3 regions of the Colwellia sp. MB02u-9 genome follow, and region 1 is predicted to be linked to each of the others. Evidence: predicted binding sites of a transcription regulator. Region 1 holds the regulator's gene; each other region holds the start of a gene.

Region 1 (10,295 bases):
TGTTGCGCTTTTTTAGCCCTATCGCGGCTTTTTCTACGTGAGATTATTATCGGTTTGATCACTTTGAAATAAGTCAGTACTAAACCACTAAAGGCAGCAAAAAATCCCAATGAAGCAATAAAAAACAGCAACCAATTACTGACATCTTCGTCGTCGCCATAATCCATGATATGCAAGCGAAACATCCAATCAAACAAATACCAAAGTTGATGACGTTTGCTAACAACTTTACCGTTACTCACTGAGATATAAAGCGACGGTGAGGCGAAGTTGTCAAAATTAACCTGCCATACGGGTAAGTGTCGAGCACTTAAGCCAAAGTGTGGATTTGCGGTTATTAGCTCGGCATTAAGTACTTTGCCATCACCAGAATAAAGGTATTTTGCTATGGTAATTGCCATGTTTTTATTTAATGGCGATACCTGTTCGCCGCTCTGTGCATCAATTATAAATGCTTGTTTAGCTATGTTAAAGCGATAGACTTCACGGTTCACTAGCAGGCCAACACTTAAGTTTTTAGCCCGTGGATATTGTTGAAATAAGGTTGACGATGAGTATGTTAAGTTCTCTGATTTTATTTTATTTTGATGGTTGATAATTAAGCTATCACCGTGAATATAATCAAGATCAAAAAAGACCATATAAGCACCCGTAACAGACCAAATAACAAATTGTGCACCAATAAATAACATCAACCATTTATGCAGCTTATGGCTGAGGTTAAAGAGTTTTAAAGGCTTTTTTCTTATTGTTCTAGCTTTAGTCAATGTTGTTTTAATTAGGTTATTCTCCACAATAGCTATTCTGCTGGCAGTAGTTAAGGGTGTGAGTGTTACCGCGTTAACGAATCCACCCATCATGGGTGCAGCAGTGCGATTGATGACTTTTGATCATACGCTGTGACCTTATAATATCGATAAAAGTGCAACAATAGCAACTGAATAACGATGAGATAGAAAGGTCTGTCTTTGTTTTTTAATGGCGTGGAGCTTAGTATTTAGTCTGCTCACTATTGAACTTAATCCTAGTGAACTTAATCGCGCGATTGTTATGGACGGATATGAAGATAAATGCACAGAGATGCAAAAAATAATTTAGTCAGTTAGCTATGGTATAATAACATAGGCAAAACCATCAAATGATATAGCTGTGGTGAGCGCTCATTATTTACCGATAAACTACTTATTAAAAAGGCGTCAACCATCATGGATATTATGACTGAAACCTTGCCAATTTCTATTCAGGTGAGTGATGACCTAGTGGCCGAAATAAAAAATATTGCCGCCATTAGTAATAAACTCGAAGCGCAGTTAAATTTTCATACCATGACGGCGAATTGGTATGGCGATGAAGCAGATATTTTACAGATCAATTTTTATCTTGTCGCGATTAACGAATTTGGCAATGTAGCAAAACAAGCACCGAATGTTGAAGTAGAAACGTTTGCAGATGACGTTTTGTTGCTGAGCTCAAGCAACAAGTTAATAGATTGTCATGTTGCTATTACAGCAGCGGAATCTGAATTAATACGCCAACAGCCGAAACTATTGTCGGGCTACCTTGCTAAAAAACTGTCCAAGATACTTAATTTAATTGCTGATAGGCAGCAACTTACACAGATATAAAATTGTTTTTTATTTGGATTAAGTTATTTTAATTAAATAAAATCAAGGTGTTGTGAGATGATTTATTATTGATGAAATTTATTTGTCAATAAAGTTGAACTAAGCATTATAAAGTTACTCTTACTTAGCAAGAGATTCTCCCCTCGGTTTTGTTTTTATTAGTGTTTTTATATTTTTATACGCTCCTCAATTGAGGGGCGTTTTTTTTGCCTATATTTTGGCGGATGACTTATTAGTTATTGAAAGTGTTCAAGGAGCAAAGCGATTAATTTTTGTTCTTTGAGTAGTGAATCATTTATTTTCACCAAATCTTCGTTGAGGGATTTAGGTTTATTTTTATTTAAATTGAACTAACCATAATAATAGCACTCTTACTTAACAAGAGATTTCCCCCTCGGTTTTGTTTTTATTAGTGTTTTTATATTTTTATACGCTCCTCAATTGAGGAGCGTTTTTTTTGCCTATATTTTGGCGGATGACTTATTAGTTATTGAAAGTGTTCAAGGAGCAAAGCGATTAATTTTTGTTCTTTGAGTAGTGAATCATTTATTTTCACCAAATCTTCGTTGAAGGATTTAGGTTTATTTTTATATAAATTGAACTAACCGTAATAATAGCACTCTTACTTAACAAGAGATTTCCCCCTCGGTTTTGTTTTTATTAGTGTTTTTATATTTTTATACGCTCCTCAATTGAGGGGCGTTTTTTTTGCCTATATTTTGGCGGATGAATTATTTGTTATTGAAAGTGATAAAGGAGCAAAGCGATTAGTTTTTGTTCCATGAGTAGTAAATCATTTATTTTCACCAAATCTTCGTTGAGGGATTTAGGTTTATTTTTACATAAATTGAACTAACCAGGGTAATGGCACTCTTACTTAGCAAGAGACTCTCCCCTCGGTTTTGTTTTTATTAGTGTTTTATATTTTTATACGCTCCTCAATTGAGGGGCGTTTTTTTTGTCTTTTTTTTGCTTTGATCATAGCTAAAGAAATTAAGCTGATATTAATATGCAATCTTATTTTTCATATAACTTCCTGTAACATTGAAATTTTAGTCATCTATAAAATAAAGTTAAACAGTCACAGCAACAATGTCCTCTCTTTCTACATTTAATTCTACAGTACACCCATAGCTTTTGCCTATCGATATAATAAATTCAAACGATTGTTCCTATTTTAAATGCCGGCGTATCATTGTCCCAACTTAACAAGTACTCATATTTTTAAAACAAGTGGAGATAAACATGTATAAATCAATTATCAATTCAACCATCCAACCATTTAACGCAACAGCATTTAGTAAAGGCGAATTTGTCGAGGTTTCAGAAGCTGATGTTGCAGGAAAATGGGCAGTATTTTTCTTTTACCCTGCTGACTTTACCTTTGTTTGTCCAACAGAGTTAGGCGATATGGCTGACCATTATGCACAACTACAAGAAATGGGCGTTGAAGTTTACTCAGTATCAACCGACACACATTTTACCCATAAAGCTTGGCACGGTAGTTCAGACACTATTGGCAAAATTACCTACCCAATGATTGGTGACCCAACAGGCAAAATTACGCGCAACTTCGGTGTCATGATTGAAGACGACGGCCTAGCATTACGTGGCACGTTTGTAATCAACCCTGAAGGCGAAATTAAAATTGCTGAGATACATGATCTAGGTATAGGTCGTTCAGCAAAAGAGCTAGTGCGCAAAATTCAAGCGGCACAATATGTAGCTGAACATGACGGTGAAGTATGTCCAGCAGCATGGCAGCCAGGTGCAGAAACATTAACACCATCATTAGATTTAGTTGGCAAAATCTAAATAAAGTAAAAAACTACCGCGATACTTTTAAAATATCGCGGTATTTACCAAGCCAATTCAGCATGACCTAAAAATCATCCTATTCATCAGTTTTCTCAAAGGAATAACCCATGTTAGATACGAACTTAAAGCAACAACTAACGACCTATTTACAGAATTTAACATCGGCTGTTGAATTATCAGTATTTTTAGGTGACGACGTTAAATCAAAAGAATTAAATACCTTGGTGACAGAAATTGCTGAAATGTCAGCATTAGTCTCGGTTGTTGCAGCAGATGCAAGCAATGAACGAGTGCCATCAATGTTAGTAAAATCAGTTAAAACTGGCGGCGAAATGCGCTTTGCTGGCGTGCCGATGGGGCATGAATTTACTTCGCTGGTATTAGCCTTGTTACACAGCGGTGGACACCCAATAAAGCTTGATAAAGCGGTGATTGAGCAAGTTGCCTCTCTAGAAGGTGAGCATAGCTTTGAAACCTATATTTCCTTAAGTTGTCAAAATTGCCCAGACGTAGTGCAAGCACTGAACATGATGGCGGCAATTAATCCGCAAATTAAGCATGTGATGGTTGATGGGGCATTATTCCAAGAAGAAGTTTACAAACGAGATATTTTATCAGTACCGGCAGTTTACTTAAATGGTAAAGCGTTTGGCCAAGGCAGAATGACGGTAACTGAAATTTTAAACAAAGTTGATACCAATGCTGGCGCGAGACAAGCTAAGGCGATAAACAACAAAGCAGCTTTTGACTTATTAGTTATAGGTGGTGGCCCAGCAGGTGCATCATCAGCGATATATAGTGCCCGTAAAGGGATACGCACAGGTATAGTGGCAGACAATTTTGGTGGCCAATTACAAGAAACCATGTCCATTGAAAATTTTATTTCAGTGAATGCAACTGATGGGCCTAAACTAGTGGCTAACCTAGAAGCCCATGTTAATGAATACGATGTTGATATTATGAATAATCAACAGGTGAAAAAAATTATAGAAAGTGATGTTGAAGGTGGTTTAATCACCGTTGAATTAGAAAACGGCGCTATCTTACAAACACGCTCAACCATTATTGCTACAGGCGCAAGATGGAGAGAAATGAACGTTACTGGTGAGCAAGAATACCGTGGTAAAGGTGTTGCTTATTGTCCGCACTGTGACGGACCATTATTTAAAGGCAAATCAGTTGCGGTGATTGGTGGTGGTAACTCAGGTATCGAGGCAGCCATTGATCTCGCAGGCTTAGTTAAGCATGTTACTGTTCTTGAATTTGATAGCGTACTGCGTGCTGATGCGGTATTACAAAATAAAGCGCGTTCGTTACCAAATATCGAGATTATTGTTAATGCTCAAACCACCGAAGTATTAGGTAATGGCAAGCATGTTACTGGACTAAACTACCTTAATCGTGCAACAGATAAGCAAGAGAGTGTCGAACTTGCGGGTATTTTTGTACAAATTGGTTTAGTGCCAAATTCAAAGTTTTTGCAAGGAACTGTTGATTTAACCGAGCGAGGCGAGGTGATCATTAACCACAAAGGCGAAACCAATATTGCGGGTGTTTATGCGGCGGGCGATGTAACAAACACGCCATTTAAGCAAATTATTATCGCTATGGGCAGTGGTGCAACAGCAGCATTAGGTGCATTCGATTATTTAATTAGAACACCGAACCCGCTTGAAAACACTGAAAGCATTAGCGAAGCTGCAGCCTAATAGCGCATTATTTCCTAGCTTAAATTAACACTGAAACGCCAGTGCAATAAGTACTCAAAAAATAAACGCTATCGTTGGCAACGGTAGCGTTTTTTCGTTAATAGCGCGCTTGCTGTTGCACTGATTTAACCTTCCCCCATGCAGGCGTGATATAGCTTGGACTTTAGTTCATCAAGTTAAATGAAGTTTAACCGTTTTTACTCGAAGCTCATAAGCGGGTTGTGAAGCATAGCTAATTTATTCATCAAATAAACCCGTCACTGCTTGGCGCACTTCATTAACCACAGCTCTAACACTTTCCATACGCGCGTAACCAGCACGACAAAGTAATGATATTTCACGCACCGGTTGCGGGCTTTCAAAAGGAATGTAATGAATATGCTTCTGTGGAGCATAATTAATTGTCGCCAACTGTGGTAGCAGGGTAATACCCATATTGCTGGCCACCATATATCGTAAGGTTTCAAGACTGGTGGCTCGAAAACTATGATCTTCCTCCGCACCAGCGCTAAAGCAATAGCCCATGGCTTGATCTCTCAAACAATGGCCATCTTCTAAAGTGAGAATTTTTTGATTATGTAAATCATCAAATGTTACTTTAGTTTTATTAGCCAGTGGATGTGAAGGAGACGTTGCCATCACCAAGGGCTCGGTGAATAAATCGTAACGTTCAAAACGCGCCATTTCTGGCAACCAAGGCAAAATTAAAATATCGAGTTTACCTGTTTCCAATTGTTGCAGTAAATCTTGCGTTCTATTTTCATGTAAATAGAAGTTTATTTTCGCGAGATTGCTGTTTAGTGCCGGCATAATATGCGGCAATATATATGGCGCTAACGTAGGTATTAAGCCTATATGTAAATCACCTGACAGTGGGTCAAGTAGCGCTTTTGCCGCTTCTTCAAAGTTATTCGCGGCGTTAAGTACTTGCCGAGCTTGTTGTACTAACTTTTCTCCTGCGGGTGTTAGCATAACATTGCGCGGTTGGCGTTCAATTAAGGTTAGCTTAAGGCGTTGTTCTAGTTTTTGAATTTGACCACTTAGCGTTGGTTGACTAACAAAGCAAGCCTCAGCGGCATGGCCAAAATGCTTATATTCGGCAATGGCGGTTAGATATTCTAAATCACGAATTTTTATCATAGTTTAAATCTATTGATATAAGGTAGTTAATAGCTAAATTTATGTTAGCTTAAGGTACTGAGTTTAGCTAGCATATTGAAAAGCAAAGCCTGCACTGAAGCGTTAATACCCAGACTAAACCATGTTTGCAAAGGCTAAAACTTGCTAACGACGTGGTTAATTGAGGCGCTTATTGCATCACTGCACATTTAAGCCGTTGTTTAAAATGACTTAGGGTACTTTGAAATCTTGAAATCTTGAAATCTTGAAGAGTTAAGAAGTTGAGGGAAATTGAAGCATTACAGCTTTGATCGCTCATAAGCTGGAATGTTAATAAAATTTTCATCACCTTTGGCAACCGCTTCTTTTAAGCTCGCTTTTCTATTTTGGCGAGACTCAATACTTTCACCAAATACCTGAAAGTGAGCTCGCGCAATAACATCGACAGCCTCTACATGAGATATAACGCCTAACGCTTTACCCGCATGGATAAAGCCTTCAACTCTGAATTTTTGCTTATCATCTTTTTTATGATTTTTTGCGAGGCTAAAAACTTTTAGCAACTGTGCTTGGCAACAATCTAAATATTCGTGTTTATTCATTATTTTCCATTCACCTTCTAAGGTTGATTTACCTATATACCTGCTGTTTAAGCAAGGTTAATAGTTATATTTATGGGTATTTTTAATGACCTTAATCGAGAAAGCCGCTTTACAACAATATGGCTTGAGCACTTAATTTTTTGCTAGCATCACTAATTGCAACTAAAACCCAAACTAGCAAAGGCGACTGATTATTTTCTTGCGTTTATTTACAGCCTGTATACAATAACAGTAATACTGTGTAAAAATACAGGCTTGCTCTTAAGTAGCTTAAGGAACAACTATGCGCCCTTTAACACCCAGACAACAGCAGATTTTTGATCTGATCCGAGAAAAAATTTCTGATACGGGTATGCCACCAACGCGTGCCGAAATTGCTACTTGTTTTGGTTTTAAGTCGGCCAATGCAGCAGAAGAACATTTAAAAGCGCTAGCGAAGAAAGGCTATATTGAAATGCTACCTGGCACATCGCGTGGTATTCGTCTTGCACAAGAGTTTATCGCTGAAGATGGTTTGCCACTTATTGGCCGTGTGGCAGCCGGTGAGCCTATTTTGGCACAAGAACATGTTGAGCAGCATTACAAAGTTGATGGCAATTTATTTCATCCTCCGGCTGATTATTTATTGCGTGTTAATGGCGAGAGCATGAAAGATATCGGCATTATGGATGGCGACTTGTTGGCCGTTCATCAAACAACCGACGTGCAAAATGGTCAAGTGATTGTTGCTCGTGTAGAAGACGATGTTACCGTTAAGCGTTTTAAACGTGAGGGCAATGTGGTTTATTTACATGCTGAAAATGAAGATTTTGCACCGATTAAGGTCGATTTAAAGTCTCAGCAATTTAATATCGAAGGCCTAGCCGTTGGTGTTATTCGCGCGGCTGATTGGATGTAGTTCACGTTTCATTTACTTCATAAATGCTAATACTTAGCTAAACTAGATTTTCCTACACTATTTTTTCCTAAATTATATTTCGCAGATTTAACTATCACTTGGTTTAATTCAAGGTGTTAAAATCTGCGTATTCCACATGCTTGATAACCATTTATCTACCTAATATGTAGCTAAATTTTTTTGGTTAGAGCTATCCTTCTGTTCGGCAATAAATACCGCTAATAGCTTGCTTTTTATACAGCAAATTTCTGTGTTGATTATTTATTATTCAGCATGAAAAACAGGCTTTGAACAAAACATGAACATTGCAGCCATCCTTTTAAAAATCTACTTATCGTCCGGTTTAGGGCTTTTACTCTATTGTATTTACTGGTTTTTATTTATCATGCTTTTGAAATTAAAAATTGACCCCTATCAAGTTTTAAGTAATTCTAGTCTGGAAAACGTACAAAAAAAACAATAGGGCGCAATTGACAACTGTTGATTAATGCGTCACTTAAATAATAATAAATGTATGCGCTAACTAGCCGGTTTTCATAATGAAAATACGTTATTTGGCCTAAATTAAAGGTGAAGGAGATGTCGTGTGAAAAGACGTAACCTAGGTTTGCTGTTGCTAGGGGGCTTGTTGTCTAGTTCAGTGTGGGCAGATATGTCGCTGAACCTAACCAAAGGTGTTACTGAGGTTAGTAGAGACGTATATGATTTACATATGCTGGTGCTGTATATCTGTACTGGTATTGGTATTGTGGTCTTTGGTGCAATGTTTTGGTCTATGGTGTTTCACCGTAAATCAAAAGGTTTCAAACCAGCAACCTTTCATGAAAGCACAAAAGTTGAAATTCTTTGGACGGCGATCCCTGTCGTTATTCTAATTGCTATGGCTTTTCCTGCCACTATTACGCTTATCGATATGGAAAATAACGATGATGCGGACTTAACCATTCAAGTAACGGGTTCTCAGTGGAAATGGCATTATAAATATTTTGATCAAGACCTTGAGTTTTATTCAGTGCTTTCTACCCCGCGTGAACAATACGAAAACCAAGATGGTACCTCAGCAGAAAAAGGTGAACATTACCTGTTAGAAGTTGATCGTCCTTTGGTTATTCCAACCAATAAAAAAGTGCGTTTTGTTATTACTTCTGATGATGTTATCCATGCTTGGTGGGTACCGGCATTTGCGGTAAAACAAGATGCTAACCCAGGCTTTATTAATGAAGCTTGGACCAAGGTAGATGAACCCGGTGTTTATCGTGGCCAATGTGCTGAGTTGTGTGGCAAAGACCACGGCTTTATGCCGATAGTGGTTGAAGTTAAGTCTGAAGCCGATTACGCCATTTGGCTTGATGAGCAAAAGCAAATGAAAGCCAATGCAGCAGCTGCTGAAGCGGCGTCGTTAAATGCTTCGGCTTCAATGGACGAATTAATGCAACTGGGCGAAACAACCTATACCGCTTACTGCGCAGCGTGTCACCAAGTCAGTGGACAAGGTTTACCACCCGCATTTCCAGCTCTTAAAGGCAGTGCTATTGCCACAACGGGTCCTGCTAGCGCGCATATAGATATTGTCGTTAATGGTAAAGCAGGTACCGGTATGCAAGCTTATGGTAAGCAATTAAGCTTAAAAGAAATCGCGGCGGTTGTAACTTATGAGCGTAATGCTTGGGGTAACAATACCGGTGAAGCTGTTCAAGCGGCTGACGTGCAAGCGGTTAGTGGTGCAAGTACCTCAGATACGGTTGAGCAAGCGGTTGAAGACGTTAAAGAACAAGTTGCTGAAACCGTTGCCAAAGTCATACCAGAAGAAGATTTATCAAAGGTTTATAGCCAAGACGAATTAATGACCCTGGGTGAAGATGTCTACATGACAGCTTGTGCTGCTTGTCATCAAGCTACTGGTGAAGGCATGGCGCCTGTTTTTCCTGCACTTAAAGGTAGTGTGATTGCTACAGGTGATGTAGCAGTGCATTTGGATATGGTGCTTAACGGCAGCAAGAAAAATCCAGCGATGGCGGCTTTTGCCGGCCAATTAACTAAAACGCAAATTGCGGCGGTTGTCACTTATGAGCGTAACGCTTGGGGTAATAACACCGGTGATTTAGTCCAGCCAGCAGCCGTTGCTGCTGCTAGCGCGAAGTAGGGAGGCGTTATAATGACTACAGATGTAATTGATGATCAATCCGAGCATGATTCACATGACGGTGAGCACCATGATCATAAAATGACCGGCATAAAACGCTGGCTATATACCACAAACCATAAAGACATTGGTTCGATGTATTTATGGTTCTCTTTTATCATGTTTTTAACTGGCGGTGCTATGGCGTTGGTTATCCGAGCTGAATTATTTCAGCCTGGACTACAGATAATTGAGCCTGATTTCTTTAACCAAATGACCACAGTACACGGTCTTATTATGGTATTTGGTGCGATAATGCCAGCCTTTACCGGTTTGGCTAACTGGATGCTACCTATGATGGTTGGTGCGCCAGATATGGCACTACCTAGGCTGAATAACTGG
Region 2 (10,295 bases), on a different contig from region 1:
CCCAAGCAGGAATATCGCTTGCTGGCATAGGTTTGGCAATACCATTACCTTGAGCTAAGTCACAGCCCAGTTCTAGTATAGCCTTACAATGTTCAATTGATTCAACGCCTTCAGCAATTACGCCACGTTTGAATGACTTAGCTAAAGCTATTACGCTTTCAACAATGGCCAAATCTTCAACGTCAATTAGCATGTCTTGGACAAAACTCTGGTCTATCTTAATCATGCTGGCGGGTAAACGCCTAAGATAAGTGAGTGATGAATAACCGGTGCCAAAATCATCCAAGGCAAAGTTTACACCCAGCGCGATACAGTCATGCATGATGTTTGAGATATGGTTAATATCATCTAACGCACTGGTTTCCAGCACTTCTAGTTCTAAATAGCGAGGTTCAACATCGGGGTGGGCTGCTAGTAATGAGGTTAAGGTCTGTGTAAAGCTAGACTGTTGTAATTGAACCGCAGCAATGTTTACGCTTATGTTTAGGAGGCTAAGCCCCATTTTTTTCCATTCGCTGATTTGTGTCAGTGCGCTATCAATAACCCATTCACCCACCTCAATATTCATCGGGTTATTTTCAATAACGGGTAAAAAATCGATAGGGTTTAATAACCCTCGTTGAGGATGTTGCCAGCGAATAAGCGCTTCAACGCCTATCACTATTCCAGTCTTCATATTAACCTTAGGCTGATAATGAAGTACAAATTGATGATGGTCTAAGGCATTACGAATAGCTTCTAGGTTTTCTTGATGCATTTTAACCGCGTCATCTTGAGCGGTATCAAACAAATGATAACAATTTTTACCTGAACCTTTAGCTACATACATAGCTTGATCGGCATGGCGTACCAACTGGTCAGCATTGGCATTATCTTGTGGGTAAATCGTTATGCCAATACTGGCTGATAAATGGAAGATAACATTATTGACAGTAATCGGCTCAGACGCGGATAATAACAAGCGTTCTAATACCGGCTCACAATCTTCCACTTTGTCTAAATCAGTTAATACGGCGACAAACTCATCACCGCCAATGCGGGCTAAGGTATCACCCTCGCGTAACGCCTCTTTCATACGAACTGAGAGGGCAATGAGTAGTTTATCCCCCACGTCATGATCATGCATATCATTAACCGCTTTAAAACCGTCTAAATCTAGAAAAGCCACGGCAAGTAAATGCTTGTGACGACGGCACTGTAACATGGCTTGAGATAATCGGTCAGCCAGCAATACTCGATTGGGTAAATTAGTCAGTACATCGTAATGAGCTATTCTCTCTAGTTGAGTTTGATGCTCTTTCATCGGGGTAATATCGTTAGCTAAGGTGATATAATGGGTCGCGATGCCATGCTCATTGCACACCGCACTAATGGTCGTCATTTCAGCATACACTTCACCATTTTTACGCTTGTTCCAAATTTCACCAGACCAATTGCCATCTTTTTGCAGTGCTTGATCAATGTTGGAAAAAAATTCAGGGGTCTCTTGACTTGATTGGAGAAAACGCAGGTTTTGACCAATCGCCTCTTCACGACTATAACCTGTTATACGGGTGAAACTGTCGTTAACATCGATAATAATAGCATTACTATCGGTAATCGTGATGCCTTCTCTAGCATAAGTAAAGACACTGGCGGACAGTTTTTGCTCATTTTCAGCTTGTTTTCTTTCGGTAACGTCAATCAGTGCGGCAAGACAATCAGTGCCTGTAATACCCAGATTAGCTTCGATATTTAGCCAACGTGTTGTCTTGTTAACGCGAACTAATATCTCAAAAGATTGTATGCCCTTATGCTGAAATACTTTTGCCAAACAATCATTAAAAGTATGGCGATGAGGTATTGTGACGTAGTTGACAAAGCTTTTTCCGACTAAGTGAACGCGATCAATAGCCAATAAGTTCGCACCTCGTAAATTGACCTGAGTAATTTTACCTTGCAGATCAAAAGAAAAATAAGCAATGGGTGCAAACTCAAATAACTCAGTGTAGCGATAATGTAATTTTTCAGTTATCCGCGCTTGCTGCAACTCATCATTTTGCATTTCCAATTCAATTTGATGAACTTGCAGTTCGTGTAACAGCTTTAGGGTATCATTTTCGATAAGAACAGCTTTTTTGTTGTCCTTATTTTTTTTCACTTGTGCTTCAGCAAGCTGGCGTAACTCTTTGGGTGAGAGTTTCGCTAATAGTTTGGGTGGCTGTGTAGGCTTGGTCATATAGTTGGCTTTATTTTACGTAACTGTGATTCAAGCAGCTTGGCTTCGCTAATGTCAGTGAAGGTAATGACCACGCCGTCAATCACGTTTTCTTGTGTGGCATAAGGCATAATGCGCACCCTAAACCAACGATTATTACTGGCGGTTATTTCTTTTTCTATGAAAACCAGTGTGTCTAACACTTCCCGCGCATCTTTTTGTAGTGAAGTATAATCGAGCTCAGTAACTATGTCAGACAGTGGTCGACCGACATCACTCGGGATCAGCTTAAATAGGTGGGTGGCGTAGTTGGTGAATCGTCTTACACGTAGCCCATTATCGAGAAATATCGTCGCTATTTCTGTGCTATTAAGCAGGTTTTTCATGTCGTTGTTGACCCATGACAAATCATCAACTTTAGATTGTAGTTCGGTATTAACCGTTTGCAACTCTTCATTCATTGACTGCATTTCTTCTTTAGAAGTGGTCAATTCTTCATTGGTGGATTGCAACTCCTCATTGGTTGATTGTAACTCTTCATTGGTGGACCTGAGTTCTTCTTGTGCCGCCTGCATTTGTTCGCGAGTTGCTTCTATCTCATCGCGCGCATGTTGCAGTTCTAGCTGATTATTTTCTGCTGCTTTACCCTGATTTTTACTCGGCTGCGCGGTCGGTGCTAACACCTTGGTAAAAACCACCATCAGCAAACCCATTAAAGCTTTTGGCTTAGCAATGGCTTGCACCGTTAAGTTAATGGTTTCTTTGCCTACCATCAGGTTTTCAATAATAACTGGCGCTTCTTGTGTCTGCGCTTTTTTCATCGCGAGGTTAAGGTGCATGAGGAGTTCTTCATGCGCCATCACGTGAATATTCCAATTGGCCTTACCCGCCGAGGCTTCTAAATATTTACCCGTGCGACCATTGATATACATAATATCACCGGCAGCATTAACCAATACCGCTGCAGGCGAGTAATTTTGTAGTAGGATTTGGTCTGCCTGCGTTTGTAGGTTAATGATGTCTTTACTCATGTCGCGGGTTCTCTTGGGTTCATTGTGTATCAAAGATATAACAGGAAATATCCTTGAGGGAAAGTCGACATCCATTCGTTTTTTGGAAATATCGATACGGGTAAAAATCCGTGCACTATCGTTAAGTGCTAAGAACAAGTTGGTAAAATTACCTATGGTTTCGGCATTGCCCAACATCAAAATACCATGAGAATTCAATGCGTAGTGGAACAATGGAATTAACTTTTTTTGTAATTCTGGTCCAAGGTAAATTAGCAGATTACGGCAGGTAACAATATCTAACTTGGTAAATGGTGGATCCATGATGATATTCTGGGGTGCAAAGATGATCATGTCACGTATCTTCTTATTGATACGATAACCTCTATCATCTTTAATGAAATAACGCGCCAATTGTGTGGGCGTTATATCCGCCTCAATGCTTGCTGGATAAAAGCCTTGCCGGGCAATATTGATAGCATCTTCATCAAGATCGGTCGCAAAAATTTGTAGTTTAAAACGCGCTTTAGGCTTAATCTCATCTAAGACATCCATCATAGTCATGGCGAGTGAATAAGCCTCTTCACCGGTCGAGCAGGCGGTAACCCAAGCTCGAAGTTCTTTACCTTCAGGATAATTTTCTAATAGTGCTGGCAGCGAGCTTGACTTGAGTTGCGCCCAAACGTCTTTATCGCGAAAAAAATGGGTTACCCCAATTAACAGTTCTTTAAATAATAGGTCTTGTTCTTGTGGGTTCTCTCGCAGATAACGCGCATAAAGCGCTATATTTTCAAGTTGATGTAGGTCCATACGCCGTTCAATACGACGATAGATGGTATTTTTTTTGTACAGTGAGAAGTCGTTTCCTGTGCGTTCACGCAAGATAATAACGATTTGTTCCAATGTACTTTTTGATTTGATTTCTAACCTTGGTTCAATATCTTTTGGGGCAATACGAGGGCCATGTTTGAGCCCACTCAGTATATGTTCGGGTAATTCTTTAGCGGGGGCAACGATGTCGATTAATTCTGCATTAATGGCGCTTTGAGGCATAGAAGCAAATTTTGCAAATTCAGGCGACTGGGCCAGAGACAGACCAGCATTTTGTTTGATGGCATGTAAACCTAGGGTGCCATCAGAACCCATGCCAGAAAGAATAACGGCCACAGCATGTTCGCGCTGATCACTGGCAAGCGATCGAAAGAAAAAATCAATCGGTAAGCGTAATCCGCAACTAAGCACGGGCTCAAACAAAAATAATGACCCGTGCAAAATGGATAAATCTTTGTTGGGAGGAATTACATAAACACAATTTCCCTGTACTTTCATGTGGTTGCGAGCTTCTTTGACTATCATTTGCGTAGTACGTTGCAACAACTCAGCCATGATGCCTGTGCGAGAGGGATCTAAGTGCTGGATAACGACAAACGCCATATCGGAAGGCGTTTGTACCTGAGTAAAAAAGTCTTCCAATGCTTCTAAACCGCCCGCAGAAGCACCGATGCCGACAATATTGGATGGTTTTTTTAGAGCATTCAACCGACGGGAGTCACTGGCAGTACTTGGTTTTGTGGTTTTTATTTTATTTTTCATTAAGGTATATTTATTTTTTGCTCCATTACATTATAGTAAACTAATATATTAAGTAGTGTGCAATAAATTTTGGAAAGTTTTTATAAAAAACCTCGTGTTTGTCCCCGTGTTTTGCTATGAGACCGACGTTAACACAATGCGCTAAAGAATAACGACATTTAAAATAGCCAGGTTAAAAGGGCGCAGTAAAGTTTCAGTCAAGTTGTGTTTGCTACTGAGTTATAAAATATTTTAAAGCAAAGTTAATATAGACAACGTTAATATAGACAAAGTGACAAGCGCCAGCTTTATTTTATCCATCAGAAAAACGGTATGAGCAGTTAACAAAAAGCTTCCTCAATTTTACGCCTTAACCTATACTGGTTAAATGTACAGTATAGGTTGTATTTTATGAAAGTTATTCCCATTTTTATTGAGGCGGGTATATCCGGCTTTGAATCACCTGCAGCTGAATATAAAGAACTCGGCTTATCGTTAGATCAACTCTTGATAGCACACCCCGATGCCACCTTTATCGGTTTGGCGCAAGGGCAGTCGATGCAAGAGGTTGGCATTTTTGATGGTGATTTATTGCTAGTCGATCGTAGCGAGCCAGTAAAAGATGGTGATGTTATTGTGGCGAATTACAATGGCTGTTTTACTTGTAAACTTATTGATAAAAAAAACGCTAGGCTATTATCTGCATCGTTCAAGCATCAACCGGTCAGCATTACACCTGAGGATGAATTTCAAATAGAGGGAGTCGTTACCCGTTCAATTCGTTTGCATCGACAGCTAAGGGAGTTAAGCGCATGTATGCGTTAGTTGATGCGGTATCTTTCTACGCGTCTTGTGAGAAGGTGTTTGACCCCTCAATCAGAAATCGGCCTGTGGTCGTACTAACAAATAACGATGGCTGTATATGTGCTGTGTGTCCAATTGGTCGGCGTTTAGGTATACCAAAATTTAAACCCTATTTTCAAATTAAACATTTTTTAGCCAAACACCATGTGGTTGTTCGCTCGTCTAACTATGAGCTATATGCGGATCTCAGTGACAAAATGATGAATGTTATTGGCCGTTTCTGCGATAACCAATATGTTTACTCGATTGACGAGTCTTTTCTACAATTTAAAAACTATAACCAAATTATTAATGATTGGCATAAATATGGCCATGAAATACGACGTGCGGTTTGGCAGGAAACGCGTTTGCCGGTGGGTGTTGGCTTTGGCTCAACGCCGACATTAGCGAAAGCCGCAAACCACGCAGCTAAAAAATTAGCGGGCTATAACGGTGTGGCAGTTGCAGATGATGTCACGTCACGTAAAGACATATTATCAAAAATGGCGGTGACTGACGTGTGGGGCATTGGTAGTCGATTAGGCAAGCGTTTAAACGTGTTGGGAATAAATTCCGCTTGGGATTTAGCCAACCAGTCACCTAAAATTATGCGCAGCCAATTTAGCGTTATGGTTGAACGAACGGTTAACGAGTTAAACGGTATAGTTTGTTTAAACTGGGATGAAGTTAAGCAGGCAAAAAAAGAAATATTTTCCACTAGAAGCTTTGGTCAACGGATAAATGAAGAACATCAATTAAAAGCGGCTTTAGTGAGCCACGGCGCCATTGTAGGTCGTAAACTAAGACAACAGCATTCGCGCGTAAAACGGCTGGTGATATCCGCTGCTAGCTCGCCTCATGATGATAATTATTACCACAAATCGATAATTTATGAATTTTTAGTGGCAACAGATAACACCCTAAGTATCGCGAACGCTATATCAGCCGTTTTTGATTGTGTTTATGCCGGCGGTGTTAACTTTTATCGTTGTGGGGTAGGAGCCATTGAGCTTGAAAATACTCAATTTCAACAAGGTGATTTGTTTTCGCTAAATGAAGAAGATCCAGAGCTAATGCGCTGTTATGACGGGATAAATAATCGTTACGGTAATTATACGTTGCAATTAGCCGTACAAGGTAAAATTGATAAGTGGCATATGCGACGTGAATTTCTTTCGCCAAGCTTTACGAGTAAGTGGCGAGATATACCTAAAATTAGCTGTTAAGGTTTATCTTGGTCATTTATCTTGGTCAATAAGCGATAAAACATGAGTAGATAATTAATCAACTGGGTATTACATCGAGTTAACATATAACAGTTACAAAAAAGCCCTGTCAAGACAGGGCTTTTTTGCTCTAAATGTGGTCGGAGTAGCAAGATTCGAACTTGCGACCTCACGTCCCCCAGACGCGCGCGCTACCAAGCTGCGCTATACCCCGATTGATAAGCTTAATGGGGATAAAAGCTTATGTGGGCTATATTAATGATTTATCGCTCGAATGCAATTAAAAAACATCATCAATTGAGTTAAGCGTCTAATTATTGTACGTTATTCAATTGTTTATCCACTTGTTCATCGAATTGTTTACTAAATTGCTTAATAAAGTGAACACCATCAATCATTAATGGAAAATCAGGCTTTGCCGTAATAGGGGCGGCCAGTTGAATAGAATAACTTTGAAAGTTACCATTTTGGTCAACAAACATCGATTTATCTTTATTAAACACTACAATGCCGTTGTCCATGGTATTAGCAATAATACGGTCATTATTTAATTTTTTGATATCAGTACCGTTGCTATAGCTTGTGGCTTTAATATCGCAGTTTAGCCAGTTTTTAATCAGCGTAGGTTGCATATCCATATGACTGGTGAGTTTATTAATTGATTTATTTTTACTTGCCGGTAAAACCAATAGCGCAGGTTTAATCGATAAACTTGTTTCTGTGGTGCTATTACCAATAGAGCTGATCCAAAGGATATCCTTGAGTTGCTTATCGCCTCGTTGGTTATTTTGCACCGACATTAAAGCGTCTAAAAACAGTTCAAACTGATAGCTATTGTTACCTTTAAAATAAAACACGTGTAAACCTGGGGCGTAACTATTGAGTTTATCCGCAAATATCAAACTCGATATATCGGCTAGTTTTGTTACTGTTGGAAATAGTTTATGGGTCAGGCTTAACAAACCATCGGTATTAATGACTGAGGCTTCATTGTGATCTTCACCGACAATAGTAAGTGATGTGGCTAAATCTTTCTGAGCCATAATTTGAAATAATAGTGGTTGTGCTTGCTGTTCGAACAAGGCTTTTTGGTAAATACTTGGCAAGCTATAAAACAAGTTAAACCAGGCTTCTTTTGGTGACGCGTTATCAATATGATTGTCTAGCGATAGTACACCTTGCTTGGTTCTTTGTTTTATTTTATCTAGTTGTTGAGTTTGCAATATTTGGTCTGTAATCACCATGAAAACCGACTGTTTTAATTTGGTGTCATTGAGACATTGGCCTTGATAAAGCGGGTACTGGGGTACGGCATCTGTAAAGGCAAGCGGGCTAGTGCGACGGGCAATATAATCCACTTGATCGAACATACCGTATTTGGTTAATAAGGTTTTGGCGGTTGATGGATAAGACAAGGGCAATACTGTGTCTTGGCGTAATACGTCATATTCCAGGTTGGCATCAGCCCAAATATGAATAATATGACTAAAAAAGAAAAAGCTTACCAGAGGAATAACGATAAAGCGCGCAAAAATAGTTTTTTGTAATTCTTTTAGGTGTTTCCAAGCATAATTTGACGCTATCAGTTCAAATGATAATATCACCATGGTCAATACTAGACTAACAAACCAGAACGCTCGGCTATTTTGTTGTATTTCGTTATTAATAAGGTCAAGTATGGGCGCACTTGATGAAATATTTAAATGATAGCCTAAGCGGGTATAGATAAATGCGTCGAGCAGCAAAAGCAATAACTGGGCACTAAAAATGATAGAAGCGACCACCCGAATAAATCGGGTTCGAGGAAACAACAGGGTGATTGGAAACAAAATGAGCACAAAACTCATAAAAGTTAAGAAAGCTATATGGCTTAACCAAGTGGTGACTAAGTAGGTTTGCCCTAACAAAGTGTCAGGCATTGCTTCACTAAATACATAAATTGACGATAATAAGATCGCCGCAATAATATTAAAAAAAGTGAACCAGTGGCTCCAGCTAATTAACTGTAATAGTCGCTTACTATAGGGTTTTGATTCAAATGAAACCATTGCGTCGTTTAATTCTCTTATTATTTTTTATGAATGTCGCTGATTATTTATACGTTTTATTTAGAATTTTGTATAGATTGTTTTAATGCCTTGGTAAAATTGTCTACTATTGCCTCTCGTTCCTTTTTCGGCACATTATTTGTAATAATTTCTGTTAGGGTATTTCCTAGGCACATTAGCGCTAGATCAGGGGTTGCAGACTCGTTAACGAGTACATCAAGCAAATCTTTAATAATTTTTTCTACACGTTCGTTGGAATACTTGGATACAATGGGCATCTTATACACTTAATGGTAATTTAATAAACAGACATAAGTTTATCAAATGCCCGAACAATATAATACTGACCTTTATCTATGAGCTTAATAATTTCGAATATTGCACTGCATTTTTTAACAAAAAAAGAAGAAACTGGCGAAGTTGTACTCAGGTTAGGTCCTGAGAATGTTGCAGCTAGCAGCAAAATTGAAAGTTTTGTTGATGCACTACATAAAATTTACAACAGCAAAGGCAGTAAGGCCTACGGACATTTTTCTGCTATGCCAGCCCAAGGCGACAAAGCCCGATTTGTTGATATTATGGAAAGCTATTTAGGTGATTCACAAAGTTTTCATGAATTTAGTAGCCAAGCGGGAAATTTACTTAAAAATGAATTAGAAAAATATGACCTGGCAGAAACCGGTTATTTAATTGTTTGTCATTACGAGTATATGGGTGGACGCTACTTACTCGTGGCGATAATTCCTATTTCTGAACATTATTCAGTTGACGGTGATTTACATATTTCAGCTGATCAACACCTTGATACCAATAAGCTTCAGTTAGCGGCTCGCATCGATTTATTCGATTATCAGAATAATGCCCAAGGTAACCGTTATATTTCTTTTATTAAAGGTCGCGCGGGCAGAAAAGTGTCTGACTTTTTCTTAGATTTTTTAAGCTGTGAAGAAGGCTTAAACTCAAAGGAACAAACCCAAACCTTAGTGCAAGCGGTTGAAGATTATGTTGCAGTTAATCAATTTGACGCCAATGAAAAACAACACAGCCGTAAAGAACTCCTAAGTTACTGCAAAGAGCAAAAAGAGTCGGCGCAAGATGTTTCATTGCAAGAAATAAGTGATGTGATTAAAACCGAAGAGAGCGGCCAAGACTTTTATAAGTTTTGCCAAGAGCAATCATACCCCATTGAGGAATCGTTTCCTCATGATCAGGCCGTAGTAAATAAAGTCACTAAATATGCGGGTTATGGTAACGGTATCAGTTTAAGCTTCGAGCGTAGTCATTTTGGCCAAGATGTGGTTTATAATCCAGCCAATGAAAGTATTACCATTTATAAAGTGCCGCCAAATTTAAAAGATCAACTACTAGCGTTATTAGAAAGTAATGCTAACCAGAGCGC
Region 3 (10,295 bases), on a different contig from region 1:
ATTATTTCTGCCATGGGCCAAGCCTTTTTCTCACTCTCTATTGGCGTTGGTGGCATGATGGTTTACGGCTCCTATATGAAGAAAGATGACGATATAGGTAAGCTCGCTATTTCTATTACCGTACTCGATACCTTTATTGCTTTTATGGCTGGTTTATTAATTATTCCAGCACTTTATGTTGCAGAAGCCGCCGGACAGCAAGTATTTCAAGGTGATAAGTTAATTGGTGAGGGTCAACTTATTTTCAACATATTGCCTGAGCTTTTTAACTCTATGGGCAACATAGGCATGGTAGTAGCCATAGGCTTTTTTTCGTTATTATCAATTGCTGCCCTCACCTCAACCATTTCCTCAACAGAAGTACCTGTGGCTTATCTTGTTGAAGATAAAAATCTTAGCCGTTCTAAGGCAACTTGGTTGGTATCAGCCATTGTATTAACCGCCAGTATGACCATAATCACATTTTTTGATAGCCTGTTTGGCATGGTAATTCGTCTACTTACGACTATTTTACAGCCACTGAGCTGTTTGTTTTACTTTATTGTTGTTGGCTGGTTATGGAAACGCGGTAACAAGCTACGCGATGTGTCTTTGCAAGAAGGCAGAAAGTGGTTACCCATATGGGGCAATTATTTACGCTTTGTTTGTCCGTTATTGTTAACGGTAGTTTTTGTCAATGTTGCTATATTAAATTAAAGTCGCTTCACTTAAGTTAAATTAAGGTAAGTCAAATAGATGGAATTGCTAATTGTGCGATTAACTTTACTTTAGCCTATTAGCGTAAACCATCATTTAAAAACGTCCCTATACCAGTGTATAGGGACGTTTTTAAAAGCATTATCATCCAACTATAGCTCGGTATTTATGCCGTAAACTTAACTGGCAAGCCTTATTAATCCTATAGGTATATAAAGATGTACCTATAAGTACTTAAGCTAAGCGTTTACTATCTCAATTATTGGCTCATATTATTTCGAGCGGTTTTAGGTCGGTATAATATTGGAGGGCTAACTTTACACTTTGTTTAGGATTGAGCTTTGATGTTATTGCCCAAGCGTAATACCGAGGTAAAATATCGACGTGGGCAACTTGGTATTTAGCGTTCGCTGTTAGCACTTACTGTTAGCTATGAGCATATAATTTATAGCTCTGATAATGATTGAGCATTAACCTACTGCTGCTAGAGCACTCAAGTTATAGTCGTATTTATTCCGATGTTATCGCTACACTCTCTTCTTCCTCTGCTTCTTTTTCACTTTCTTCTTTATCTTCTTGCTTTAATTCTACCTGCTCTATTTTATCAAAACGGTTGCTAATCTTATCCGCTGAGGTATGGATTTGTTTTACGTCACTTGCCGCTTGATCAATATGTTTTGCTAAATTGGCAAAGCGGCCCTTAAAGCGAGAAAAATCAGCTGAAAGATGCGACAAATGCGCTTGAATAACATGTATTTGTTTGCGGGTTGCTTCGTCTTTTAACACTGAACGTGCGGTGGTTAAAATCGCCATCAGTGTTGTTGGCGAGGCTAACCAGACGCGTTTTTTATTGGCATAATCAACCAAGTCACCGTGGTGTGCATGTATTTCTGCAAAAATAGCTTCTGCTGGAATAAACATTATCGCGCCATCGGCGGTTTCTTTTTCAATGAGATATTTATCGCTGATATCATTAATATGCTTCTTAATATCAATTTTAAATTGCCGCTCGGCTGCTTTACGCTCAAATTCACCTAAGGTATTGTCAGCCATTTTTTTAAAGCTTTCTAGCGGGAACTTGGAGTCAACCACCACATTACCGGTTGGCTTAGGTAGAAACAAAATACAGTCAGCAATTTTACCGTTTGACAAGGTATGTTGCAGTGAAAAGTGCTGTTCCGGTAATACGTTACGAATTAAAGCATTTAACTGTACTTCGCCAAAAGCACCACGTGAGCGTTTATCTGACAGTACTTCTTGCAAGCTCACCACATTAGTGGACAGTTCAGTAATTTTTTTCTGTGCATCATCAATCAAAGCTAATCGTTGTAAAATGTCATTAAAGGTTTTGGTGGTTTTTTCGAAGCCGTCGGCTAAACGCTTTTCGACCTGGCCACTAATATCTTTTAGACGGTTATCAGTTGAAATCGTTAAGTCATCAATTCTTTTAGCCATTTGCTCACTGGATAAATGCAGTGATTTTGCCATTTCTTCTCGGCCAAGTTTAGAGGTTGCTGTAAGTTGGCTGGATAATTGTTCTGTGGCGTTGCGTTGATTATCATTAAAAGTGATGTGGTGTTCATATAAGGTCTTTTTAAGTTGCTCACTATGGCTATATAGTTGCTGTGCTTGTTTTTCACCTTGCTCACCATGTTGGCGTAATAATTTTAATTTAAAATCAGAGATTTGCTGCTCAAAGTAGGTTTTTAGTTCACTTTGCTGATGAGCTAATTGCTGATGATTAAAACTTAACTGTTGTTGTAGTTGCTGCTGATTATTGCCGTTAACTTCATAACTAAGGTTTACTTTTTCAGCTAACTGCTGCAAAAGTTGCTGTTGTGCTAGAGAGGATACTTGGCTTTTTTTTACTTGGCGAAATAACACTAACGCAATGATAATTAAACTAATAATTAATACTAGCACCATAAAGACCAAGACAGGAAAATTATCTAAAGCTAACCAAGGTGAATTGAATGGGAAGTCAAGTGGCGGGTTAAGTGAAGAGTTGGATAGTGAATTCATTGTAAAGCCAAATACTGTAAATATTAACAGTTATTAAAGCATACTTTATTAATAAGGTTAATCGTTATTTAACATCAACTCGGGTCGGTTAATGAATACATATTTAGCCAATACAAACAATTTATCAATAACCTAAAAAGACACGTTTAAATTTATGCCAGACAAAATAATCACTACTTTAGTTTTATCTAGTCACATAGCGTGATTTTAGTCACAACAGCTAGCTATTAGTTAAACAATAAAAACAGCTAGTAGTAAAAATGATTTGTTCATACCCATTTAATTAATTAGGTAGTCTACTTTATACGTAGTAAAAATGGCCAAATATAAGGCATTTATTTAATCACTAGTTGTGCTAATTATTAAATAAATAACGCAGTAGTGGGTTATTTTAATCAGTAAAAATGATTAGATAATTAGTGAGATTGGTATCACTAACCTGAAACAGCCATGGCTGATGTTATTAGATTCTGTCGCCAAACTTATCGATAATAGCAACGGCACCATCACAAACCGCAATGATAGATTTATCCAGTTTAAAGCTTGCGGGGATCACGACTCGACCGGTTTTACTTTGCGGAAACGTGCGCACTTCATGCATAAGTTTTAATGATATATCACTATAAAAAATGATAGTAATAAGGCGATGTTCAACATCGTTATGTTCGTCCATTAATAATTTGCAACCTTTCAAATTTAGCTTTATAACTAGATGAATTAATTAAAATTCTACAGCAGAAATACAAAGTCGTCATGCAATTAATTAACTATCTTTTTTTATTATATTAAACAACACCTCACTTTTTTCACGTAACATTTTAATAGCACTTCAATAACATTTCGCTGGTGTTTTTGGCTAGTTCCATTGATATTAAGACCTTTATTTTGACCAAAAAAAAACGCCCTAATGGGCGTTTATACTAATCTAACGGGTTATTTTTCTTTTGATTTTCTGTCTAGCTCTTCAATCTTTACTTGCCAAATTGCTGGCCCAGTGACATGAACTGATTCACCTAAACTATCAACAGCGACAGTGACTGGCATATCTTCAACCACAAATTCGTAAATAGCTTCCATACCCATATCTTCAAAAGCCACTACTTTTGCTTTCTTAATAGCTTTAGAAACTAAATAGGCTGCGCCACCCACCGCCATTAAATAGACCGACTTATGGTTTTTAATTGACTGAACGGTTTCAGGGCCACGTTCGGCTTTACCGATAGTGCCGAGCAAACCCGTTTCTGCAAGCATCATTTCAGTAAACTTATCCATACGGGTTGCTGTTGTTGGTCCTGCTGGGCCTACGGCTTCATCGCCTATCGCATCAACAGGCCCCACGTAATAAATAAATTTATCCGTAAAGTCTACCGGCAATTTCTCTCCAGCAGCTAACATTTCTTGAATGCGTTTATGAGCCGCGTCACGACCGGTTAAAATGGTGCCGCTAAGTAAAACGGTTTCGCCAGTTTTCCAAGTACTAATATCAGTTTTTGATAATTCATCAACGTTAACGCGACGAACATTTTCACCCACTTCCCAGGTGATTTCTGGCCAGTCTTCTAATTTAGGTGGCGTTAAGTCGGCAGGACCCGAGCCGTCAAGATGAAAGTGTACATGACGAGTTGCCGCGCAATTTGGGATCATCACTACGGGTTTTGACGCCGCATGAGTAGGCACTGACATGATTTTGATATCAACAACCGTTGTTAAACCCCCTAAGCCTTGAGCGCCAATACCAAGTTTATTTACCCTATCGTAAATTTCTAAACGTAATTCTTCTTCGGCATTTTCTGGACCACGGTCGATAAGGTCTTGAATATTTACGGGTTCCATTAAGCTTTCTTTAGCTAATACACCCGCTTTTTCAGCCGTTCCACCAATACCTATGCCCAGCATACCCGGCGGACACCAACCAGCGCCCATAGTAGGTAAAGTTTTAACAACCCAGTCAGCAATAGAATCACTTGGGTTTAACATCGCCATTTTAGATTTGTTTTCACTGCCGCCGCCTTTGGCCGCGATCATCACGTCTATTTGATCACCTGGCACCATCTCAATATGCACAACCGCTGGCGTATTATCTTTCGTATTAATACGCTTACCTGCAGGGTCAGAAACAATAGATGCACGTAATGGGTTATCAGGATTAAGATAAGCACGACGCGTGCCTTCATCCACCATTTGCTGCACTGTCATATCGGTGTTATCCCACTGCACAGCCATACCCACTTTGACGAAACAGGTAACAATACCGGTATCTTGACAAATAGGTCGCTTACCATGAGCCGACATACGCGAGTTAATTAAAATTTGCGCAATGGCATCTTTAGCTGCCTGGCTTTCTTCTTTGTGGTAAGCCTTTTCAAGTGCTTGAATAAAATCTAGCGGATGGTAGTAAGAAATATATTGCAGCGCGTCTGCAACACTTTCGATTAAATCTTTTTGTTTAATAATGGCCATAACGGTCTCTTTTTTATTAATTGGGCGAGAGAAGAGTTGAAAGTTATAAATTTGCCGATATCATACCTTGCTTGTTAAAGACCTACTAGTATCAAATGGTCTAATAATAACGATCAAATATAGCAACCCCACTTCGAACTGCAGCATTGAATAGCTCAAGGTAGTTTGAATATAATGACTTAACATAAAACCTGTGAGAATATTTTGCCGACTAATTCCCCAACGCAGCTATCCGCTAAATTACTGCAGCTTGATCTAAGCTTTGATAGTCAGTCACTTTTTGCCACACTTGCTGAGCAACCTTGGGCAATGTGGCTAGACTCCTGTGAAAGTAGCCATGTTGATAGCCGCTATGACATTATGGTTTGGCAACCTCATACCACACTAACCACTGTCGGTAATGTGACTCGCATTAATCATAAACTCGACAACAGTGAGTATCACAGTCATGACGACCCATTATTGTTGTTAAAACGTGAACAAAAGGCGATCTTTAGTCATCTCGAGATTACTGAACACGACTTGCCTTTTAAAGGCGGTGCAGTCGGCTATTTCGCCTACGATTTAGGTAAACGTTTTGAGGCCATAAAACAGCAAAACAGTAAAGATATTGATATACCTGAAATGGCCATTGGTATCTACCAACATGCGGTAATCTATGATCGAAAATTACAACAATTTTGGTTGTTATGTCTTGATGAACAAAGAGCGGATTTTATTGCATTTTTTAACCGCGCCCTTTTACAAAATAAAGCGCAAGCTACTGAACAAGTCGTTGAGCTAAAAGCGCCAGAAAATAATTTCAAGTTAACTACGCCGTGGCAATCAAATATGGCGCCTGAACAATATCGCGATAAATTTAAGCAAGTGCATGACTACTTGCTGTCTGGCGATTGTTATCAAATCAATCTAGCCCAGCGTTTTACCGCCCAATATACCGGTAGCGAATATCAAGCGTATTGTGCCTTGAGACAAGCAAACATAGCACCTTTCTCAGCTTTTTTACGTTTTGAGGAGAGTGCCATTTTAAGTATTTCACCTGAGCGATTTTTACAACTGGTCGATAATAAAGTACAAAGTAAGCCGATTAAAGGTACCCGCCCACGCAGCGATGATGCAGCCCAAGATCACGCTAACGCCATTGAACTGCAGCAAGCCAGTAAAGATAAAGCAGAAAACCTGATGATAGTTGATCTGTTACGTAATGATATTAGTCGTGTTTGTCTACCCGGCACAGTAACCGTACCAGCACTTTTTGCCATTGAAAGCTTTCCAGCCGTACATCACTTAGTAAGCACTGTGGAAGGTAAGATAGACCCACAGTATGATGGCAGCGATTTATTACGTGCTGCGTTTCCTGGCGGTTCTATTACCGGTGCACCAAAAATAAGAGCCATGGATATCATTGAAGAATTAGAGCCTCACCAACGTAGTATTTATTGCGGCTCTATTGGATATTTGTCAGCTTGCGGTAATATGGATACTAGCATCACCATTCGCACTTTAGTTTGTCACAATCAGCAAATACATTGTTGGGCTGGCGGTGGCTTAGTCGCCGATTCAAATGTTGACAGCGAGTATCAAGAAACTTACGATAAAGTGCGTAAAATTTTGCCGGTATTAAGCCAACTAAACTCGGCATAATCTAAGGCCGAGTATCAAAGATAAAGCCCCCCCGAACGCCAAGTAGCCCCAGAGAACTTGGCACTTTTAGAGTAGCGTTAAGGTGTGTATGACTAGAGAAGAATTTATACAGCGCTTTCAAATGCAAGCATTGCCCGCTTCAGCACATAAATTTCGCTACCGACATAAGCTTAAAAGTGCCGCGGTCTTGATCCCCATTGTCCATCATCAAGGCCAGCTTGAAGTGGTATTGACCAAACGTGCCAGTCATCTTACCCATCACCCAGGACAAATCAGTTTTCCAGGTGGTAAAGTCGAGCGCTATGATGATGATATGATCGCAACAGCACTGCGTGAAACACAAGAAGAAATAGGCCTACACGCTAGTTGCATAGAGGTACTTGGGCAACTTAAACCTTACCAAACTATATCAGGTTATGAAGTAACGCCGATTGTCGCCCTTATTTCAAATAACAGCAGCTATCAAATTGACCTAAATGAAGTTTCAGAAGTGTTTCATGTGCCTTTATCACACTTTTTGCAACGACAACATCATATTCAAGTACCGGTTTATCATGATGGCAAGCAACACAATGTGCACTATATGCCTTATCAAGACTACAATATTTGGGGGGCAACCGCCGCTATGTTGCATGACTTGAGTATTTTATTAAACCAAAGAAACTAGCGTGATACGCATTAAATGAACAGTCAATTAATGAATATCACGCTTGAGCCAACCGATAAAAAATATTAGCTATAGTTATACCCATTGAACCAAATTTTTGTTTTGCATGTTGAAAGCTTTCAGCTACAATAACCGAACAAAATTTTAATTCCACCCACTTATAACAGTATATATTCAGGTTTTCTTATGATTAGTGTATTTGATATGTTTTCAATCGGAATTGGCCCATCCAGTTCTCATACCGTTGGCCCAATGAAAGCAGCAAAATTGTTTGTTCAAAATCTTATAGCAGATAATAAATTAATTAAGACAGATCGCGTGAAATGTGAACTGTTTGGCTCATTAGGTCAAACAGGTATTGGTCATGGTACCGGTAAAGCCGTTATTCTGGGGTTAACGGGGCAAAGCCCTGAAACCATTCCAGTTGATTCTATAGAATCTATTTTAGCTGAGGTGGTAGCGAGCGAAAAAATAAACCTGAATATGCAGCATTTTGTCGCTTTCCCTAAAGCCAATGCCATTATCTACCATCGCAGAAAATCCCTGCCCGCACATGCTAACGCCATGACATTTTTTGCTTATAGTGGTGATCTTGTCATCTTCGAAGAAACCTATTACTCCATTGGTGGCGGGTTCATTGTTAAAGATTGCGACTTTGAAAAAGAAAAAGACAAAGCCTTATCAACTCATGCCAATATTGATCGCCCTCACCGCTTTTCTAGTGCTGATAAGCTGTTAGAAATAGCCAATGAGAAAGGCTTAAGTATTAGTACCATCATGATGGATAACGAGAAGTGTTTGCAAGATGAAGCAAGTATTCGCTCGGGTCTAATAGAAATATGGGATGCCATGAAAGCAAGTATTGCACGTGGCATAGTCACCGAAGGTATATTGCCTGGCGGTTTAAAAGTCACTCGCAGAGCGCCCGCTTTACACAGAGCACTATGCGTTGAAAAAAATGCCGACCCACTGTCAGCCATGGATTGGGTTAATTTATTTGCCTTAGCGGTAAATGAAGAAAATGCAGCCGGCAGTCGTGTGGTAACCGCGCCAACCAATGGCGCGGCAGGAATACTTCCTGCGGTATTATCCTATTATGATAAATTTATTAAACCCGTAGATGACCAAGACTGTATTCGTTATTTATTAACCGCAGCAGCCATCGGTATTTTATATAAAACCAATGCTACTATTTCTGGCGCAGAAGGCGGATGCCAAGCAGAAGTAGGCGTTGCATGTTCAATGGCAGCCGGTGCATTAACAGAAATTATGGGTGGAACCCCAGAGCAAGTAGAAAATGCCGCGGAAATAGGCATGGAACATAACTTAGGATTAACTTGTGACCCCGTAGGAGGCCTAGTACAGGTTCCTTGTATCGAACGTAATGCCATGGGTTCAGTAAAAGCAATCAACGCTTCTCGTTTGGCACTTAGAGGTACAGGTAAGCAAAAGGTATCATTGGATAAAGTGATCAAAACCATGTGGGATACAGGTAATGATATGAAAACCAAATATAAAGAAACCTCACGTGGTGGCTTAGCGGTTAATATTACCGAGTGTTAGTATTCACTTTCATGTAAAAATCAGCTCTTAAAAACAAAAAAACCGTATTAAATAATACGGTTTTTTTATAGCTACTTTTACGTTTAACGCATAGGTAACTTAATATTGGCAAACATTTCATCTATCTCAGCATTATTCTTCAATAAGATAGCTTTGGTGACTAAGTCTCGATTTAAATGTGGCGCAAAACGCTCAATAAAGTCAAACATGTAACCCCGTAAAAAAGTACCACGCCTAAAGCCAATTTTAACCGTACTTGGACTAAATAGATGACTTGCATCGATAGTCACTAAATCATGGTCTATTTTTGGATCCATCGCCATGGTGGCAATAACTCCAACACCGACCCCAAGCCGCACATAAGTTTTAATCACATCAGCATCAGTTGCTGTAAAAGCAATTTTAGGTTCAACACCCATTTCATTAAAAGCGGCGTCTAGTTCTGAGCGTCCCGTAAAGCCAAAGACGTATGTTACTAAGGAATATTGAGCGATATCTTCAATAGTGATATTTTGTTTACTAGCGAGTGGATGATCCGCTTTTACAATAATACTGCGATTCCAATGGAAACAAGGCAGCATCACTAAATCGTTGTACAAATGTAAAGACTCGGTGGCAATAGCAAAGTCAGCATCACCTTTACTTGCCGCATCACTAATTTGAGCTGGTGTGCCTTGATACATATGCAATGAAACTTTTGAATATTTCTTCATGAAGCCTTGAATAACTTCAGGCAAAGCGTAACGTGCTTGAGTATGAGTCGTTGCAATACGCAGCTTGCCCTCATCGGGTTGCGTATGTTCTCGAGCAACCGCTTTAATCGCTTCAACTTTCGACAAAATCTCTGTCGCTATGTTAATAACTTCATTACCCGCAGGTGTCACATGAGTTAAGTGCTTGCCACTGCGGCCAAAAATTTGAATACCGAGTTCATCTTCAAGCATTCGTACTTGCTTACTAATACCAGGTTGCGAGGTAAAAAGACTTTCAGCGGTGGCGGAAACATTTAAGTTATTATTAAGTACTTCGACGATGTAGCGGAGTTGTTGCAGCTTCATAATTACCATTCAGAGTTTTCTTAGACGAAAAATATATACTTAAATAGACATTTATTCCATATTATTTTTTACATTAGGTGTAAATAACTTACTGATTACCCATTTGTTCACAAAACAAACCGCTAATCTGTTAGTCGAATCGAGCACATAAAATGTCACAAACAAGCTAATGTAGCCAAATACTT

What was found. Region 1 encodes LexA, which represses DNA repair genes until DNA is damaged. Its sites were predicted from a motif close to TACTGTATNNNNATACAGTA; they were not measured.
Region 2: the regulator LexA is predicted to act here: its motif matches at 5,158-5,177, upstream of H4J65_RS14760 (LexA family transcriptional regulator).
Region 3: the regulator LexA is predicted to act here: its motif matches at 2,731-2,750, upstream of H4J65_RS01885 (DNA recombination protein RmuC).

What each region holds. Positions count from the first base shown of each region.
Region 1 is NZ_JACGVF010000090.1:24,887-35,181, reverse strand. Features, by position in the region: gene H4J65_RS06720 (PepSY domain-containing protein) at 1-860, opposite strand, end outside; gene H4J65_RS06715 (hypothetical protein) at 1,206-1,625, shown strand; gene ahpC (alkyl hydroperoxide reductase subunit C) at 2,871-3,440, shown strand; gene ahpF (alkyl hydroperoxide reductase subunit F) at 3,551-5,152, shown strand; gene oxyR (DNA-binding transcriptional regulator OxyR) at 5,390-6,292, opposite strand; gene H4J65_RS06695 (hypothetical protein) at 6,571-6,873, opposite strand; gene lexA (transcriptional repressor LexA) at 7,157-7,771, shown strand; gene coxB (cytochrome c oxidase subunit II) at 8,358-9,914, shown strand; gene ctaD (cytochrome c oxidase subunit I) at 9,927-10,295, shown strand, end outside.
Region 2 is NZ_JACGVF010000098.1:155,232-165,526, forward strand. Features, by position in the region: gene H4J65_RS14750 (bifunctional diguanylate cyclase/phosphodiesterase) at 1-2,218, opposite strand, end outside; gene H4J65_RS14755 (chemotaxis protein CheB) at 2,215-4,800, opposite strand; gene H4J65_RS14760 (LexA family transcriptional regulator) at 5,191-5,604, shown strand; gene H4J65_RS14765 (Y-family DNA polymerase) at 5,592-6,848, shown strand; tRNA gene H4J65_RS14770 (tRNA-Pro) at 6,986-7,062, opposite strand; gene H4J65_RS14775 (DUF3413 domain-containing protein) at 7,163-8,896, opposite strand; gene H4J65_RS14780 (DUF1414 domain-containing protein) at 8,953-9,174, opposite strand; gene yejK (nucleoid-associated protein YejK) at 9,253-10,295, shown strand, end outside.
Region 3 is NZ_JACGVF010000066.1:54,182-64,476, forward strand. Features, by position in the region: gene H4J65_RS01880 (sodium-dependent transporter) at 1-696, shown strand, start outside; gene H4J65_RS01885 (DNA recombination protein RmuC) at 1,207-2,718, opposite strand; gene H4J65_RS01890 (TIGR02922 family protein) at 3,182-3,391, opposite strand; gene H4J65_RS01895 (fumarate hydratase) at 3,652-5,178, opposite strand; gene pabB (aminodeoxychorismate synthase component I) at 5,383-6,822, shown strand; gene H4J65_RS01905 (CoA pyrophosphatase) at 6,911-7,489, shown strand; gene H4J65_RS01910 (L-serine ammonia-lyase) at 7,676-9,052, shown strand; gene cysB (HTH-type transcriptional regulator CysB) at 9,136-10,110, opposite strand.